DNA from 4 places in the Lonsdalea populi genome. Region 2 is predicted to be linked to each of the others. Evidence: predicted binding sites of a transcription regulator. Region 2 holds the regulator's gene; each other region holds the start of a gene.

Region 1 (4,424 bases), 1.5 Mb from region 2:
GGAAGCGGACGCCACCGGCAGACCGGTCAGGTCCTGCGTTACCTGTTGGAAATTCAGCAGCGCTTCGAGCCTTCCCTGGGAAACCTCGGGCTGATAAGGCGTGTAGGCGGTATACCACCCCGGATTTTCCAGCACATTACGCAGGATCACCGGCGGCATCCGGACGCCGTAGTAACCCATGCCGATATAGCTTTTGTAGATCTGATTACGGCTGGCGATCGCCTTCAGCTCCGCCAGCGCCTGATGTTCCGTGACGGCTTCCCCGACGGCGGGAGGGCTGGGCAGTTGGATATCCGGCGGGACGATCTGCTGAATCAGTCGATCCAGCGATTCTGCGCCGACCGCCGCCAGCATCTCTCGTTGCTGTTCGGCGGAGGGTCCGATATGGCGTTCAACGAAAGCGCTATGGTATTCAAGTTGACTGAGAGTCTGGGTCATTACGACATTCCTACATCAAACCACATCAAACAAGCGCCGCCGACGGCGCCCCGAAAGAGCGCCCTGCCGGGCGCATACGACGATTAGTGCGCGTCGTCCTCTTCATCCAGCAGCGTCTGATAAGCGGCGGCATCCAACAGCTCGTCCAATTCCGCGCCGTCGGCCGGCTTAATACGAAATAGCCAGCCGCTGCCGTAAGGATCGCTGTTAACCTGTTCCGGCGCGCCTTCCAGCTCGCCGTTGACCTCAACCACTTCACCGCTCAACGGGGTGTAGACATCCGACGCGGCTTTGACCGACTCCGCCACGGCGCAGTCATCCCCGGCGTTAAACTGGCCGCCCACCTCGGGCAAGTCGATAAACACCATGTCGCCCAGCAGCGCCTGCGCATGCTCGGTGATCCCGACACGATAGGTGCCGTCTTCGTCCGCCGCGACCCATTCATGGGACGAGGTATATTTCAATTCCGCAGGGACATTGCTCATTGCCATCTTCTCCTTTTAGACAAACGGTTAAATCTCAATCAGGGCTTTTCCGGCACGGACAAAATTAGGTTTCGTCACGCGTACCGGGATTTCACGCTGGCGTATACGCACCACCGCCTGTTCGCCGATACCTTGCGGGACGCGAGCCAGCGCGATGCTGACGCCCAGGGTGGGCGAGAACGATCCGCTGGTGATCACGCCTTCGCGAACCGCGCCGCTGGCATCGGTAAAGTGCACCGGCAGGCCGTTGCGCAATACCCCCTTTTCCGTCATCACCAGCCCGACCAACCGATCGGTGCCGTGGGCACGCTGGCGCTCCAGCGCTTCACGACCGATAAACTGACGATCTTCCGGTTCCCAGACAATCGTCCAGCCCATGTTTGCCGCCAGGGGCGAAACGCTTTCATCCATATCCTGTCCGTACAGATTCATGCCGGATTCGAGACGCAGCGTATCGCGCGCGCCCAGCCCCGCGGGCTGGACGCCCTCCGCCAGCAGCCGCTGCCACAGACCGATCGCCTGCGCTTTCGGCAGCGCGATTTCATAGCCGGACTCGCCGGTATATCCGGTGGTGGCGATAAACCAGTCGCCGCTCTGCACGCCGAAAAACGGCTTCATACCCGCCGTATCCTCGCGCTGCTGCGACGTCAGCAATCGCTGCACCTTTTCCTGAGCCAAGGGCCCCTGAATCGCGATCAGCGCCAGGTCGTCGCGCTCCTGAATCTGCACCATGAACGGTTTGGCCTGCTCCTCTATCCAGGCCAGATCTTTTTCGCGAGTGGCCGAATTCACCACCATCCGGAAAAAATTTTCCTTCAGAAAGTAGACGATCAAGTCGTCGATCACGCCGGCAGAGGGAGTCAGCATGGCGGTATAGAGCGCTTTACCAGGCTGCGTCAGCCGGGCGACGTCGTTCGCCAACAGGTGACGTAAAAACTCGCGTAAGCGTGCGCCGTGCAAATCGACGATAGTCATGTGCGAGACATCAAACATGCCGGCTCTCTTACGCACCGCGTGATGTTCCTCCAACTGGGAGCCGTAGTGCAGCGGCATCATCCAGCCATGAAAATCCACCATTTTGGCGCCGTCGGCCAAATGTTGTTCATACAGCGGGGTTTGCTTTGCCATCTTTTCCCTCTACGTTAACCGTGTTTGGTTGCAGCGGATGCGTCCAACGCAAACGTTATCTCTTCCTTTGAACTTACCACCGATGTGGGTTCTTAACCACACGCCATGCCATAAGCAAATCTATATAATAACGTCTGATAAAACTGTGATTTTCTTAGCGTCACACCCATCTTTTACGCTATAAAACAGGAGTTAATCAGCACATTTAAATTAATTTTTTCAGTTTATTGCTTAAAAATGATGAAAATCTTCGATTATCCCCTATTTATCAAAATTCATCAAAAACAAAACACATTAGATAAAGTAATGCGAAAAAGGATGTGAAATTAGATTATTTCAGGCAAGAAGTAGACGGTTAAAAGCCGTGAGCCGGCGGACGTGATGGACGCAATCGGCCGCGCAGCGATCCCCATCACGCTTTGCTGCGATGTTGAAAGAGACAGCCCGACCGCGATCGTGAATCAGGGGAGGAAGTGAGTGTAGGCAGGCAAATAAAAAGGCGGCACACCGCCGGTCTGTCATGACCGTGATGTGCCGCCCGCATCGAACGCGTCTGACTTAGATCAGATGTGCGATGTTGACGTTTTCCATCAGATAGTGGTTGTCGGAGTAATCCACCGGAATCGCGATCACCGCCGGTCCGTCGACATCCATCGCCTGATGCAGTTTTGGAATCAGCTCTTCAGCCGACTCGACCGCAAATCCTTTCGCGCCGAAGGCTTCCGCGTAGGCTTTGAAATCGATCGGTCCGAACTTGACGCAAGAGCCGCGGTTGTATTTCTTCTGTTCCTGAATCTCAACCATGTTGTAGGCGTTATCCACCCAGATGATATGCAGGACATTACAGTTCAGACGAACCGCCGTTTCCAGTTCCATACTGGACTGCATGAAGCCACCGTCGCCGGAGACCGACAGCACTTTCTGGTTCGGATTCACCAGCGCGGCCGCAATCGCCCACGGCAGCGCCACACCCATGGTCTGCTGACCGTTGGTCATCAGCACCTGGCGCGCGCGGAAGCTGTAGAGGTAGCGCGCCAGCCAGATATGGAAGCTGCCCATATCGACACATAGCGTGACGTCTTTGTTCACCAGCTCCTGCATCGCACGAACCAAACGCAACGGATGGATGGCAAAGCCGTTCATGTTGATGGCGTGAGTCGCCAGCTGATGACGCAGTTCTCGGCGCTCTTCCAGAATATTGATGGCGCCGGAAGACAGGCTAATCGGCGAATTCAGCTGCTCGTTCAGCATATCGATGGTGATGCAGATATCCCCAACCAGCTCCAGTTCCGGACGGTAGTCGCATTCCAGTTCGGACGGCAGCACGTCGATGTGCACCAGCGTCGCATTACCGGTGTTCCACAGCGCCGGCGCGTATTCGACCGGGCTGTAACCGACGGTGATGATCAGGTCGGCCTGCTGCAACAGTTTGTCGCCCGCCTGGTTGTTGAACAGGCCGACGCGACCGGCAAAATGGTCGAAGTGCTGCTGATCGATGACGCCGGCGGCCTGATAGGTGCTGGTGACCGGCAGCTGGCTGCGGTGCAACAGGCGGCGCAGCGCTTCCGCATTCTTCGGCTGGCTGGCCATCAGGCCCAGCAGCAGAATCGGGTTTTTCGCTTTTTCGATCATCTGCGCAACGCGTTTGACGTCCGCCAAAGGCGCGCTGTTCAGCGTCGGCAAATGGGTCGCGGCAAGCACAGGACTCGTGACCGGATCGTTGACGATGTCTTCCGGCAGGCTGATAAATGAAGCGCCCGGACGACCGAACTCGGCGGCGCGGAACGCATTGGCCAGCACTTCGGAAATTGCGGAGGAAACGGGGATTTCCGCGCTGAACTTGGTGACCGGTTTGAACAGGCTAACGGTATCCAGACTCTGGTGCGTCAGCTTCAGCCGGTCGGCGCGCTTCACCGCACCGCCCAGCGCAACAATCGGGTCGCCTTCCGAGGTCGCCGTCGCCAGCCCCGTCACCAGGTTGGAGCAGCCCGGACCGGAAGTCACCATCGTAACGCCCGCTTTCCCCGTCAGACGGCCGATCGCCGATGCCATAAAAGCCCCATTGGCTTCATGGCGTACGGGGATGGTCTGGATCGATGAGTCAACAAGAGAATCAAAAACGCGGTCAACTTTTGCTCCAGGAATACCGAAAACATATTTGACCCCTTCCTGCTCCAGATGTTTTACGATCAGATCCGCACCGCAAGCCCAGTGTTGTTGACCATCCTTATTTTCCATAACATTTTTCCTATGCATTTTGTGCTTTCTTTTCAGTACCTTGATGAACTTTAGCTTTCCACCGAGTGGATGACACTATCGAGATCGTCCGGGGACAAGTTGGCGCGCAGAAAATCCTTATCCAGAGGCAGGTCA
Region 2 (4,424 bases):
TACGGTAGAACGCATTCTGGCGAATCAGAACCTTTCTCTGTCCGTGGTTCCTACGCCTTCTCAGGCCTGACCGAGATGACAGGTTGGCGGAATGAATAGACCCCGCCAACCTGGTCTCTTAACGTGGCGCGCGAATCCCGCCTTCCACGCCATTTGTGCTGAATAGCACCTGCCATAACTGGATATTCCGCGCCCGGAAAGCCCCGGCACAGGCATTCAGGTAGTAGCTGAACATGCGCTGGAAACGAGCGGAGTAGGCGGAGGCCAGCTCCGGCCAATGCTGCTGGAATCGCTCATGCCAAGCCATCAACGTGCGGTCATAGTCGGCGCCGAAGTTGTGCCAGTCTTCCATCACCATGTAAGCCTCGCTGGCGCGCGCGACATGCTGGACGGATGGCAGGCAGCCGTTGGGGAATATATAGCGGTCAATCCACGGGTCAACGGACAGGTCGGTTTTGTTCGCGCCTATCGTGTGCAGCAGGAAGAGCCCCTTGGGTTTCAGATTTTTGCGCACCACGCGGAAATAGGTGTCGTAATTTTTGGGGCCGACGTGTTCGAACATGCCAACGGAGACGATGCGGTCAAACTGGCGGTCTAAATCACGATAATCTTCAAGCAGGATGGTAACGTCCAGATCCCGACATCGTTCCTGCGCCAGTCGCTGCTGTTCACGCGAGATGGTGACCCCAGTCACGGAAACACCGTAGTGCCGGGCGGCATATTCGGATAATCCCCCCCAGCCACAGCCGATATCCAGGAGCGTCATACCGCGCTGCAACTGCAGTTTTTCACAGATCATGCGCAGCTTGTTTTCCTGCGCCTGCTCCAGCGTCTCGGCTTCCTTCCAATAACCGCAGGAGTACTGCATGTGGGGGTCAAGCATGAGTGAGAAAAGGTCATTGCCAAGATCGTAATGTTCTTTTCCGACGATCCAGGCTCGTTTTTTGGACTGTAGGTTGGTGAGGCGGGCGATGAGAACGCGGGCGATATCACTAACATGTTTGGGGAGCTTATTATCAAGCCCGGCCCGGAGTACGCGGTGGAAGAAAATATCGAGCCTTTCACATTCCCACCAGCCGTCCATGTAACTCTCTCCGAGACCGAGAGAGCCTTCTCGCAACACGCGTTTATAGAGGTCAGGATTTTTGACCTGGATATCGAACGGACGAGCGCCATTGATGGCGATATCCGCCGAAGACAACATTTCTTTCACAATCTGGAACCAGGACGTGTTATGGATGTCCAGTTCCTCCACACAAGATGAACTCATAACCTCTCCCTATCTTGCTGTTAGCGAACACCGCAAGAAACAGCGTAGACAAAATTACCTGCAGAAGGTGTCGGTGGACGTGATCCATCGTCTATCCCCCGAAAAAGGGACTGGGGGGAAATTAAGAGAAAAGCCGGTACGAAAGGCATCTATCCGTGCCACAAAAGCCAGAATAGGCAATGTGTTATATCGACAGGATAGCAAACTGCTCTGTATGTCTTGTTCGTAGGTTATTGTCTTAGAAGACAGGGACAAGTTTATGACTGCTTCAACCAGGGTACAAGTTTTAAATGGCTGAAGCAGGGGAAAAGGCGGGGGTAATTATTTCAATCGAAAGAGATGTAATCACTAACGGCGATAATCGCGGAATGGGCCGTCAGACACGGATCGACGCTCAATTAATCGAGGATGTACCTCAATCACCTGGGACGTTTCACGCTTACTGGTAATTCGGTCTAACAGCATGGCGAACGCGGATTGCCCCAACCGTTCTTTCGGCTGATGAATGGTGGTCAGCGCCGGGGTGAAATAGCGTGAATGACGGACGTTATCGTAGCCGATGATGGAGATGTCCTGCGGCACGCGCAACCCAAGTTCATCCGCAGCGCAAAGGGCGCCCATCGCCATAATATCGCCGCCGCAGAACACGGCGGTTGGGCGTTTTTTTTGCGCCAATATCTGATGCATGGCTTTGTAGCCTGATTCCGGTTCGAAGTCGCCCTGTACGATCCACTCTTCACGGATATCAATGTCCGCTTCTTCGAGCGCTTTTTTGAAACCAAGATAACGCCCGCTGCCGGTATTGCGCTCCTGCAATCCCGGGATGGCCCCGATATCCCGGTGGCCGCGTTCAATAAGGTATTGCGCGGCGAGGTATCCGCCTTCAAAAGCGTTATCGATAACAGTATCGGTAAAGTCACTGTGTGCCTGGCCCCAGTCCATCACCACCATAGGGATGTGGCGATAGCCTTCGAGCATCGTCAGAAGTTCAGGCGGGTATTCCGCACACATGACCAGCAACCCGTCCACGCGCTTCTGCGCCAGCATGGCGAGATAGGCTCGCTGTTTGTCCAGATCGTTATGGGAATTGCAGAGAATCAGCGTATAGCCTTTAACATAGCAGCTGTTTTCGACGGACTCGATGATTTCGGCGAAATAGGGCGCCTCACTCGAGGTCGCCAGCAGGCCGATAGACTTGGTGTTATTGACTTTCAGGCTGCGCGCGACCGCGCTCGGAGAATAATGTAGTTCGTCAATGGCGGCGCGAACGGCGGCTTTGGTTTCTTCGGCGACGAATCTGGTCTTATTAATGACGTGGGATACGGTTGTGGTCGAAACGCCAGCACGCTTTGCCACATCTTTAATCGTTGCCATCTAAATGACTCCTAAATCTACTTCCTGCAGCAGTAAGTAACTTGTTAATCGTTTGCCTGCGCGAATCCTTCTCTTTCTGAAGATACGAGCCATTCAGAAGGTGGGGTGTCGACGGATATACCTGAAGATTAGGAAATGATGCTCGACCAACGGAGTTCGTACAGCAGTAAACCGGCGATTTTGTCCGATCCGGTCGAAAAGTGAAAGCGTTAATTCTACTCTTGCAACGATAAACGGACGTTACTGGTGAGATGGAACAGAAAGGTCACTTTTCCATAACATTATATTCATCATTAGGGTGTTGATAGATACCAATTCCCCTATACTGAACCGGCATTGCCACCTTGAATGTTGTGCTGAAAAATTAAGGAGAGAGTGATGGATACCAATTTGAAAATGTCCCTGTTGACGACGGTAGCGGCATTGGCCGTTATTATTGCCTTCAGTTTTACTGCGGTATTTGGCGCATAAGCCATACTGCCGGTATTTGTGCTCCCGGAAATCTTTCTTGTGGGCAGATTGCAAAAAAGGGACTTCGGCCCCTTTTTCTATTTCTTCTCGGCTTGGATTTTAATAACTGCTGCGGATTATCTCACCGTATGCGGCATGACGACCCGACGCGCGCCGATATAGTGTTCCTGCCAATAGTCTTCGCTAAGCTTGCTGATTTGGATATCTGAACCGTCGCGAAGAGACTGGATGAATTTTCCGTTTCCAACATAAACGCCCACGTGGTCTGTCGTACCGCGATGATTGATGCGGAAGAAGACCAGGTCGTCGCTTTCCAGCTCGTTTTTTTTGATAGGCGCGGCATCGCGCAATTGAAACATTTCATTGGCGGTGCGGGGAATGGTGATCTTCACAATATCTTTGTAGGCGCATAGACCAGCCCGCTGCCATCGAAACCGGTGTACGGCGATGAGTCGCCCCAGTGGTAGGGTTTGCCGATTTGGTTCATCAGCTTGTTGAGGACGGCGACTCTAGCACGTTGGGATCGTTGTTATGCGCCGTGCTCAGCACCAGGCCGCCGGTTTCGACGACATCATCTTTTCTTTTGCGGCTGATACGTTCAGCGGTCGTCTTTTCTTCTTTCACCCGAACAGGGTGGCCCCGTTTCGGCGCTTTCTTGGTTAGCGCTAGCGTGAATGGGTCCCGAGAGATTTTCTTGGCGTCCTTTTAAATGGGGTGATGGGAAGAAACGTCTTTATTTAAAGAGGAATAGGTCCCGGTCGGCGTTTGTTTTACGCTGCGTTTGGTTTTTTGTCGTTATCGGCGTCAGCGGTGGTTTTGGTCTTCAGCGGTTTGTTGCGGAATTTTTTCTTGTCTTGTGTGTGGTGGGCCGATATCGCCTGACTGAAAAATAGGCGGCTAAAAACCAATACGAAAAAGGTAACAATTAAACGCATTATAGTCTGACCGATGGTTGTTCTTGATCGCCTAATTTCCACAGTATTCCTTAAATCAGCATGATTACAAAACGCGAATAAGCAGTTAATGAGTATAGAATAGTGAAAAATCATTAATACGTATTGTTTTCTCGGTACTAATACATATTTTTGTTGATGATTTAACGGGTTAACGTTTTTAAAAACCACCCGGCGATAACCCTACAAAAGATGGCGTTTTTTGTGGTTATCGCTATCGTTAAAATGTGTCAAGGTAGTTGGGGCGAGCATACGCCCTTTACTGATGCCATGGCTAGTGGCTTATCATTAGCCATTACGTGCTTTAAGGAAGCAATAGAATGACGACAACGACAATTGAAAAAATCCAGCGTCAA
Region 3 (4,424 bases), 990 kb from region 2:
GCCGCTGGCTGATGGCCCCCGCCGCCCCGCTATGCGTCCGCGCGAGGCGGCCTTTGCTGACTCAGGCATTCACTTATGTTATAAGAGCGCTCTTGGTGGCTCACCGCCTCTGTAAACCTCTTCTTTAATTCTCTGTACTATGGCTAAGTAGGATTCATTATCATGATTACGTTTCATACCAACCATGGCGATATCGTCATCAACACCTTCGCGGACAAAGCGCCGGCTACCGTTGAAAACTTTCTGAAATACTGCCGTAACGGCTTCTATGACAACACCCTTTTTCACCGCGTGATTAATGGCTTTATGATTCAGGGCGGCGGCTTTGCTCCGGGTATGGAACAGAAAATCACCGAAGCGCCGATCAAAAACGAAGCCAACAACGGCCTGAAAAATACCCGCGGCACGCTGGCGATGGCTCGGACCAACGATCCGCACTCCGCCACCGCCCAGTTCTTCATCAACGTGGTGGACAACGACTTCCTGAACTTCCGCTCCGAACGCGCCGACGGCTGGGGTTACTGCGTCTTCGCCGAAGTCGTGGAAGGTTTGGACGTGGTTGACAAAATCAAAGCGGTGGCCACCGGCCGCAGCGGGATGCATCAGGATGTGCCGAAGGAAGACGTCGTGGTGACCAGCGTCACGGTCAGCGAGTAATTTTCTCTGCATGGCGACGCTGTTTATTGGCGATCTGCATCTGAGCGAACAGGAACCGGCTATCACCGCCGGTTTTCTGCGTTTTTTACGCGAAGAAGCGGCTCAGGCCGACGCGCTGTACATCCTGGGCGACCTGTTCGACGCCTGGATTGGCGATGACGATCCGCAGCCGCTGCACCACACCGTCGCCGCCGCGCTGTACGAGCTGCATCAACGGGGCGTGCCCTGCTACTTCGTCCACGGCAACCGGGATTTCCTGATCGGCAAGCGCTTCGCTCGTCAGAGCGGTATGACGCTGCTGCCGGAAGAAAACCGAATTGCGCTGTATGGCCGCGCGTATCTGGTGCTGCACGGCGACACGCTCTGCACCGACGACGCCGCCTACCAGCGTTTTCGCCGCCGCGTTCACAACCCGCTGATTCAACGTCTGTTTCTGTGGCTTCCCCTGAAACTCCGGCTACGCATCGCCGCGCGTATGCGCTCGGCCAGCCAGCAGGCTAACCAGATCAAGTCGCTCGAGATCATGGACGTCAATCCTCAGCAGGTCATAGACCGACTGCGTCACTTTCAGGTCAAGGCCATGATCCACGGTCATACGCATCGACCGGCGCTCCATACGCTGACCGTCGACGGCGAGACCGCCCAGCGGGCCGTTCTCGGCGCCTGGCATGAGGATGGCTCGGTCATCAAAGTCACGCCCGACGGTATTTCGCTGCGCGCATTTCCGTTCTAAATTCTGTTTTCCACTCGTTTTTCACGCTAAGCCCCGACGTTCATCGCGACGCAACCGTTTTCCTCCCCCTGGGGTCATGGTATGCTCTACGCCCTCGTCGCCGGAGCGCCGACTCGGCGGCGATGCGTCTTATCACCCTGTGCACTGACCGGCGTCAGGCACACTCACAGGAGCACTACAGGCATGTCATCCAACGCTGCCCCGGCAAAAATCGCCATCGTGATGGGTTCAAAGAGTGACTGGGCCACCATGCAGTTCGCAGCAGAAATCCTCACCACGCTGAATCTCCCTTTCCACGTTGAAATCGTGTCCGCGCACCGCACGCCGGATAAACTGTTCCGTTTTGCCGAAGCGGCGGCGGATAACGGCTTCGACGTCATCATCGCCGGAGCCGGCGGCGCTGCGCACCTGCCTGGCATGCTGGCCGCCAAAACGCAGGTGCCGGTGCTGGGCGTTCCTGTTCAGAGCGCTGCGCTGAACGGTGTGGACAGCCTGTACTCCATCGTGCAAATGCCGCGCGGCATTCCGGTGGGGACACTGGCGATAGGCAAAGCCGGCGCGGCCAATGCCGCCCTGCTGGCCGCACAGATTCTGGCGCTGCATGACCGGGAACTGTCTATGCGTCTGGCGGATTGGCGTGAGCGCCAAACCGACGAAGTGCTCCAGCATTCCGATCCGCGGGAGGATGCATGAAGCCGGTCTGCGTATTGGGTAACGGCCAGTTGGGACGCATGTTGCGTCAGGCTGGCGAACCGCTGGGCATCGCAGTCTATCCCGTCGGACTGGACGCCGAACCTGAGTCTATCCCCTACCAGCACAGCGTCATTACCGCAGAGATCGAACGCTGGCCGGAAACCGCCCTCACCCGCCAGTTGGCGACGCAGCCTGCGTTCATCAACCGCGATATTTTTCCGCGTCTGGCCGATCGCTATACGCAGAAACAGCTGTTGGACGAGCTGCAGCTGGCGACGGCGCCGTGGCAATTGTTGAGCAGCGACGACACCTGGCCCGTCATTTTTAGCCGGTTGGGCAAGCTGGCCATCGTCAAGCGCCGCGTCGGCGGCTACGATGGCCGCGGCCAGTGGCGGCTGCGCCCCGGCGAAGAAGCTACGCTGCCTGCGGATTGCTACGGCGAATGCATCGTCGAGCAGGGGATCCCTTTCTCTGGCGAAGTCTCGCTGGTCGGCGCGCGTAACGCACAGGGCGACTGCGTGTTTTATCCGCTGACTCACAATCTGCATCAGGACGGTATTCTGCGCACCAGCGTGGCGCACCCGCACGCGCCCTTGCAACAGCAGGCTGAAAAAATGCTGTCCGCCATTTTGAATCACCTGGGCTATGTCGGCGTGATGGCGATGGAGTGCTTTATCGTCGGCGACCAACTGCTGATCAACGAGCTCGCGCCGCGCGTGCACAACAGCGGCCACTGGACTCAGAACGGCGCATCTATTAGTCAGTTCGAGCTGCATTTAAGGGCGATACTCAACCTGCCGCTGCCCGTTCCCGTCGTGAGTACGCCGTCGGTGATGGTCAACCTCATCGGCACCGACGTGAATGCCGACTGGCTGACGCTGCCGCTGGTGCATCTGCACTGGTATGAGAAAGAGGTGCGTCCGGGCCGCAAGGTCGGGCATCTGAATCTCAGCGATCCGGACGCTATTTTGCTGAGCAAAACGCTCCGGGCGCTAGCGCCGATGCTGCCGCCGGAGTATCAGTCCGGGCTGGCGTGGGCACAGCAGATTTTGTCAGCCTGATTCCGGTCGCGCGGATATCCCCGGAGGTCCGCGCGACGATTCTGCTTTTGCACAACGTTTCGACGCAACATTTCAACCTCACGTTTATCCGTCGCCTCTTCAGGCGTTCGCTGCAGGCGACGGGTTTGCATCCGGGATTTATTTAGCGAGATAATAGCGCCGCCCTTTTGGTCATCTTGTTTTGCCCGAAGGCCATGACCGCGTGTTCTTACCGTGGCGCTCACGGAAACTGGTATTTAAGGATGTATTTCCCGCAATGAAGATTTTTCCTCTGTTTAACAACGATTCTCCCGGCCTCTCGCCTTCACGCGTCGCCCTATCCGCCGCATTGCCCGCTGACTGCGGCAGCCATGTCAGCGTCGCCCGGCGGCCACGGTCCTGACGGCCCCCCCTGCATCTTGCATCCGGCCCTTCGTGGTAGCCGGACGTCTGTTTTATGTGCATGACTCGCTCAGGAGAGAGTTGTATGAGCTCAATTCAGGAAAGCAGCGCGGCCTTTGACACCGCCTCCACCTGGCGCAAAAGCGATACCGTCTGGATGCTGGGACTGTATGGCACGGCCATCGGCGCCGGGGTGCTGTTTCTGCCTATCAATGCCGGTATCGGCGGTTTACTGCCGCTCATCATCATGGCGGTTATCGCGTTTCCGATGACGCACTATTCGCATCGCGCGCTGTGCCGTTTCGTCCTCTCTGGCAAAGGAGAGGCGGAAGACATCACCGAGGTCGTGGAGGAACATTTCGGCGCGCGGGCCGGACATCTCATTACCCTGCTGTACTTTTTCGCTATTTATCCCATTCTGCTGGTCTACAGTGTGGCGATCACCAATACCGTCGATAGCTTCATCACTCATCAGCTGCACCTGCCTTCGCCGCCGCGCGCGCTGCTCGCACTGACGCTGATTTTGTGCCTGATGTTCGTTGTGCGATTCGGGGAAGCCACCATCGTGAAAGCGATGAGCGTGCTGGTATATCCGTTCCTGACCGTGCTGTTGCTGCTGGCCTGCTATCTCGTGCCGCACTGGAATTTGTCGGTATTCCAGACGTTGTCGCTGTCCGGCGCCGTGAACGGTAGCAGCCTGCCGGCGACGCTGTGGTTGGCTATCCCGGTGATGGTGTTCTCCTTCAACCACTCGCCGATTATCTCTTCTTTCGCCGTCGCCAAGCGTAAGGAGTATGGCGATGCGGCGGAGAAGAAGTGCACGCGAATTCTGTCCTACAGCCATGTGATGATGGTGCTGACGGTCCTGTTCTTCGTGTTCAGCTGTGTGCTGGCGCTGT
Region 4 (4,424 bases), 480 kb from region 2:
ATAGGTGCTGTAGTAAGGCGTGGCGAAATCGAGGACTTTTGAGCGCTCGGGGTTCGGCGTCATGGAACAAACGCACAGGTCCCAACGCCCCTGCCAGCGTCCGCCGACGATGGCCTCCCAACCCGGCGTCGCCAACTGCAGTTTTACGCCGAGCTTCTGTGCGATGGCCTTAGCGACGTCCACGTCAAAACCGACCAGCTGATTATTGTCATCGATGTAGCTGAACGGCGGATAGTCGTTAAACAGGACATTGCGCAGAACGCCGGTCTGGTTGACCCGGTCGAGTGTGGTTCCGGCCTGAGAGGGGATGCCGGCGGCGCACATCGCCAAACCGAGCATCATCAATGTGAAAAGTTTTTTCATTTGTTTTCCCTATTAATCAGGATGCTGACTCTAAAATCCCTTTTACAGAATGGCGGCTCTCAGCGGAAAAAGCGCGCTCAAAAGAAGTATCTTATAAACAGCAGGCGTGTCCTGTCAGCTATTACTCGTGCCGAATGACGACTTGCCGAACCTTGCGGCCTCGGCTTCAGGATCGTAAACGGGTAAAAAGCGGGGGAGAATACTCATGATAGGCCCCGTCGGCAAGTGCGATCGGGGCAAACGATGATTTAGTCAGCGGCGTAGCCGTGCGGCGGGATGCGAATGCCGTCCAGCCAGGCTTCGTTATCTTTCATTTTCAAACGGCCTTCCAGCAACCAATTGATCGCCAGCGGATAGATAGTGTGCTCCTGCGTCTGCACTCTCGCCTTCACATCCTGTTCTTCGTCATCGTCGAAGATGGGGACGCGCGCCTGCAGTACGATCGGCCCGCCGTCCAGCGCTTCAGTGACGAAATGCACCGAGGCGCCGTGCAATCGGTCGCGATTTTTCATCGCCTGGCGGTGCGTATGCAGCCCGGGGTACTTCGGCAGCAGGGAAGGGTGAATGTTGAGTATTTTCCCCTCGAAGCGGGAAACGAACTGGGCGCTCAATATGCGCATATATCCCGCCAGCACGATGACATCGGGCAGATACTTATCTATTTCGTCCGCCAGCGCCGCGTCAAAAGCGACGCGGTCTACCTCTTCAGTCGGGGACAACACGTGCGTCGGAATCTGAGCGTCCTGCGCACGGGCCAATCCCCCCGCTTCGGGATTGTTGCTGAAGACGGCGACGATCTTGCCTTTGACGCGGCTGCGTTCACAGGCGGAGATCAGCGTTTGCAGGTTAGTACCTTCACCTGAAATCAGCACAACGATATTTTTCATGCGTTAATAACCACGGTTTCTCCGGTATCGGTGTGGTTAATGTTACCGATTTTCCAGGCTTTTTCACCGTTGGCGTTCAGCAGGGCAATCGCGTCTTCTACCTGTTCGGCCGGCAGAGCGACGATCATGCCCACGCCGCAGTTGAAGGTGCGGTACATTTCATGGCGGCTGACGTTGCCGGCCTTTTGCAGCCAGTTGAAGACGGACGGCCATTGCCAGCTGGACTCGTCGAGGGTGGCCTGCATACCTTCCGGCAGTACGCGCGGGATGTTTTCCCAGAAACCGCCGCCGGTGAGATGACAGATGGCGTGAACATCCATTTTCTCAATCAGCGACAGGATGGATTTCACGTAGATTTTGGTGGGCGCCAGCAGGCGATCGGCCAGCGGCTGGCCGTCCAATAGCTCGGTGGCCGGATCGGTGTTGCTGAATTCCAAAATCTTGCGCACCAGCGAATAGCCATTGGAGTGCGGGCCGCTGGAGGCTAATGCTATCAAGGCGTCGCCTTCTTGTACTTTGCTGCCGTCGATGATTTCTGATTTTTCGACCACGCCGACGCAAAAACCGGCGACGTCATAATCTTCGCCGTGATACATCCCCGGCATTTCCGCCGTTTCGCCGCCGACCAGTGCGCAGCCGGACTGTTTGCATCCTTCGGCGATACCGGTGATGACGCTGGCGGCGGTGTCCACGTCCAGCTTACCGGTGGCGTAGTAGTCGAGGAAAAACAGCGGTTCGGCGCCGGCAACGACCAGATCATTGACGCACATGGCCACCAGGTCGATGCCGATGGTGTCGTGACGTTTCAGATCCATCGCCAGACGCAGTTTTGTGCCGACGCCGTCGGTGCCGGAGACCAGCACCGGCTCACGGTATTTTTGCGGCAGGGCGCACAGGGCGCCGAACCCTCCCAGACCGCCCATGACTTCCGGGCGTCGAGTCTGTTTCACTACGCCTTTGATACGTCCCACCAATGCATTGCCTGCATCAATATCCACGCCTGCGTCTTTATAGCTGAGAGAGGTTTTATCGGTCACTGCGGAGTCCCCACGAAGGTTACGTTTGGTGATTGGAAAATGGAGCGGGGCAATTCTAACAGCGTAAGCAAACGTTTGCGAGTGGCGCGTGCCGGCGGGGGCCTTTAGGAAATCAGGCCTCTAATTCCCAGAACGGTTTGATCTGGATCAGCCGCAGCCGTATGTTCCCGCTGGCAAAAGCGGTATAATCCGGCGATTTTTTTGCCGTCCGTAGCCGAAGGGGAGAAGAAAAATGAAGATCGTAGAGGTTAAACACCCACTAGTCAGACACAAACTGGGCTTGTTGCGCGAGCAGGATATCAGCACCAAACGTTTTCGTGAGCTGGCGTCGGAAATCGGGAGCCTGCTGACGTATGTCGCCACGGCAGATTTGGTCATGGAGAAAGTTACCATCGAAGGGTGGTGCGGGCCGGTCGAAATCGACCAAATCAAGGGCAAAAAAATTACGGTTGTGCCGATTCTGCGCGCCGGTCTGGGTATGATGGAAGGGGTACTGGAAAATCTGCCCAGCGCGCGTATCAGCGTCGTGGGGATGTACCGCGACGAAGAAACGCTGGAGCCGGTGCCGTATTTCCAGAAACTTGCGTCCAGTATCGACGAGCGTATGGCGCTGGTGATTGACCCGATGCTGGCGACCGGCGGTTCCATGATCGCCACCATCGACCTGTTGAAGAAAGCCGGCTGCAAGCGTATCAAGCTGCTGGTACTGGTCGCGGCCCCGGAAGGGATCGCCGCGCTGGAGAAAGCCCATCCGGATGTTGAGCTGTATACCGCATCCATCGATCAGGGGCTGAACGAACATGGTTACATTATGCCGGGCCTGGGCGATGCCGGCGACAAGCTGTTCGGCACCAAATAAGCAGAGACGATGAGCCGGCTGAAGAGCCGGTTTTTTTTTGGCTTATTTTGCGGGAAGCCGTTCGCGCCGGTGAGTGAGCGAACGGTCGCCCGGAGAGACGTTGTGTTCAAGCGGATACAACCGCTCCGCTGATTGTTTTTCAACACCTGAGATAAAGGAATAACAAGATGACTCGTCGCGCCATCGGCGTTAGTGAACGGCCACCGTTGTTACAAACCCTCCCGTTAAGCCTGCAGCACCTGTTCGCCATGTTCGGCGCCACGGTGCTGGTTCCGATTCTGTTTAAAATTAATCCCGCCACCGTGCTGCTGTTCAACGGTATCGGCACGTTGATGTATCTGCTTATCTGCAAAGGAAAAATTCCCGCCTATCTGGGATCCAGCTTTGCTTTCATCTCGCCGGTGCTATTGTTGCTGCCTCTGGGCTATGAGCTGGCGTTGGGCGGATTCATTATTTGCGGCGTGTTGTTCTGTCTGGTGGCGTTGATTGTCAAAAAAGCCGGGACCGCGTGGCTGTCGGTCATGTTCCCTCCCGCGGGGATGGGCGCTATCGTGGCGGTAATCGGTCTCGAACTCGCCAGCGTGGCGGCCGGGATGGCGGGGCTGTTGCCTGCCGATGGCGCGAGCGTCGACACCAACGCCGTGATCGTCTCGCTGGCGACGCTGGCCGTCACCATTCTGGGATCGGTGATGTTTCGCGGCTTTCTGGCCATCATCCCTATCCTGGTCGGCGTATTGGCGGGTTACGCGCTATCCTTCTTTATGGGCATGGTGGATCTGACGCCGGTCGCACAGGCCCGCTGGTTTGCTCTGCCGACATTCTACACGCCGCGTTTTGAGTGGTTCGCCGTGCTGTCCATTCTTCCCGCCGCGCTGGTGGTGATAGCCGAACACATCGGACATCTGGTGGTGACAGCCAATATCGTCAAGAAAGATTTGATGCGCGATCCCGGACTGCATCGTTCACTGTTCGCCAATGGGATCTCCACCGTTTTTTCCGGCTGTTTCGGTTCCACGCCGAACACGACCTATGGCGAGAACATCGGCGTATTAGCGTTGACCAAGGTCTACAGCACCTGGGTTATTGGCGGAGCGGCGGTGCTGGCTATCCTGCTGTCCTGCGTCGGTAAGCTGGCGGCGGCCATCCAGGCGGTCCCCGGGCCGGTGATGGGCGGCGTATCGTTGTTGTTGTATGGGGTGATTGCTGCGTCAGGTATCCGGGTGCTGATCGAATCGAAAGTGAATTACGACAAGGCACAGAATCTGATCCTGACGGCGG

The links. The regulator PurR, encoded in region 2, represses purine synthesis genes. The targets are predictions, from matches to a motif close to CANGCAAACGTTTGCNTG.
Region 1: the regulator PurR is predicted to act here: its motif matches at 2,097-2,114, upstream of gcvT (glycine cleavage system aminomethyltransferase GcvT).
Region 3: the regulator PurR is predicted to act here: its motif matches at 1,438-1,455, upstream of purE (5-(carboxyamino)imidazole ribonucleotide mutase).
Region 4: the regulator PurR is predicted to act here: its motif matches at 2,352-2,369, upstream of purM (phosphoribosylformylglycinamidine cyclo-ligase).

Annotation. Positions count from the first base shown of each region.
Region 1 is NZ_CP065534.1:3,162,891-3,167,314, forward strand. It holds gene gcvP (aminomethyl-transferring glycine dehydrogenase) at 1-438, opposite strand, end outside; gene gcvH (glycine cleavage system protein GcvH) at 522-923, opposite strand; gene gcvT (glycine cleavage system aminomethyltransferase GcvT) at 951-2,051, opposite strand; gene alsS (acetolactate synthase AlsS) at 2,610-4,289, opposite strand; gene budA (acetolactate decarboxylase) at 4,340-4,424, opposite strand, start outside.
Region 2 is NZ_CP065534.1:1,640,129-1,644,552, forward strand. It holds gene I6N93_RS07115 (riboflavin synthase subunit alpha) at 1-70, shown strand, start outside; gene cfa (cyclopropane fatty acyl phospholipid synthase) at 119-1,270, opposite strand; gene purR (HTH-type transcriptional repressor PurR) at 1,619-2,644, opposite strand; gene cydH (cytochrome bd-I oxidase subunit CydH) at 3,023-3,115, shown strand; partial or broken gene I6N93_RS07135 (C40 family peptidase) at 3,232-3,811, opposite strand; gene I6N93_RS07145 (Grx4 family monothiol glutaredoxin) at 4,389-4,424, shown strand, end outside.
Region 3 is NZ_CP065534.1:2,632,512-2,636,935, forward strand. It holds gene ppiB (peptidylprolyl isomerase B) at 163-657, shown strand; gene lpxH (UDP-2,3-diacylglucosamine diphosphatase) at 668-1,390, shown strand; gene purE (5-(carboxyamino)imidazole ribonucleotide mutase) at 1,574-2,083, shown strand; gene purK (5-(carboxyamino)imidazole ribonucleotide synthase) at 2,080-3,144, shown strand; gene I6N93_RS11555 (HAAAP family serine/threonine permease) at 3,611-4,424, shown strand, end outside.
Region 4 is NZ_CP065534.1:1,161,331-1,165,754, forward strand. It holds gene I6N93_RS05120 (ABC transporter substrate-binding protein) at 1-363, opposite strand, end outside; gene purN (phosphoribosylglycinamide formyltransferase) at 612-1,250, opposite strand; gene purM (phosphoribosylformylglycinamidine cyclo-ligase) at 1,247-2,287, opposite strand; gene upp (uracil phosphoribosyltransferase) at 2,520-3,146, shown strand; gene uraA (uracil permease) at 3,314-4,424, shown strand, end outside.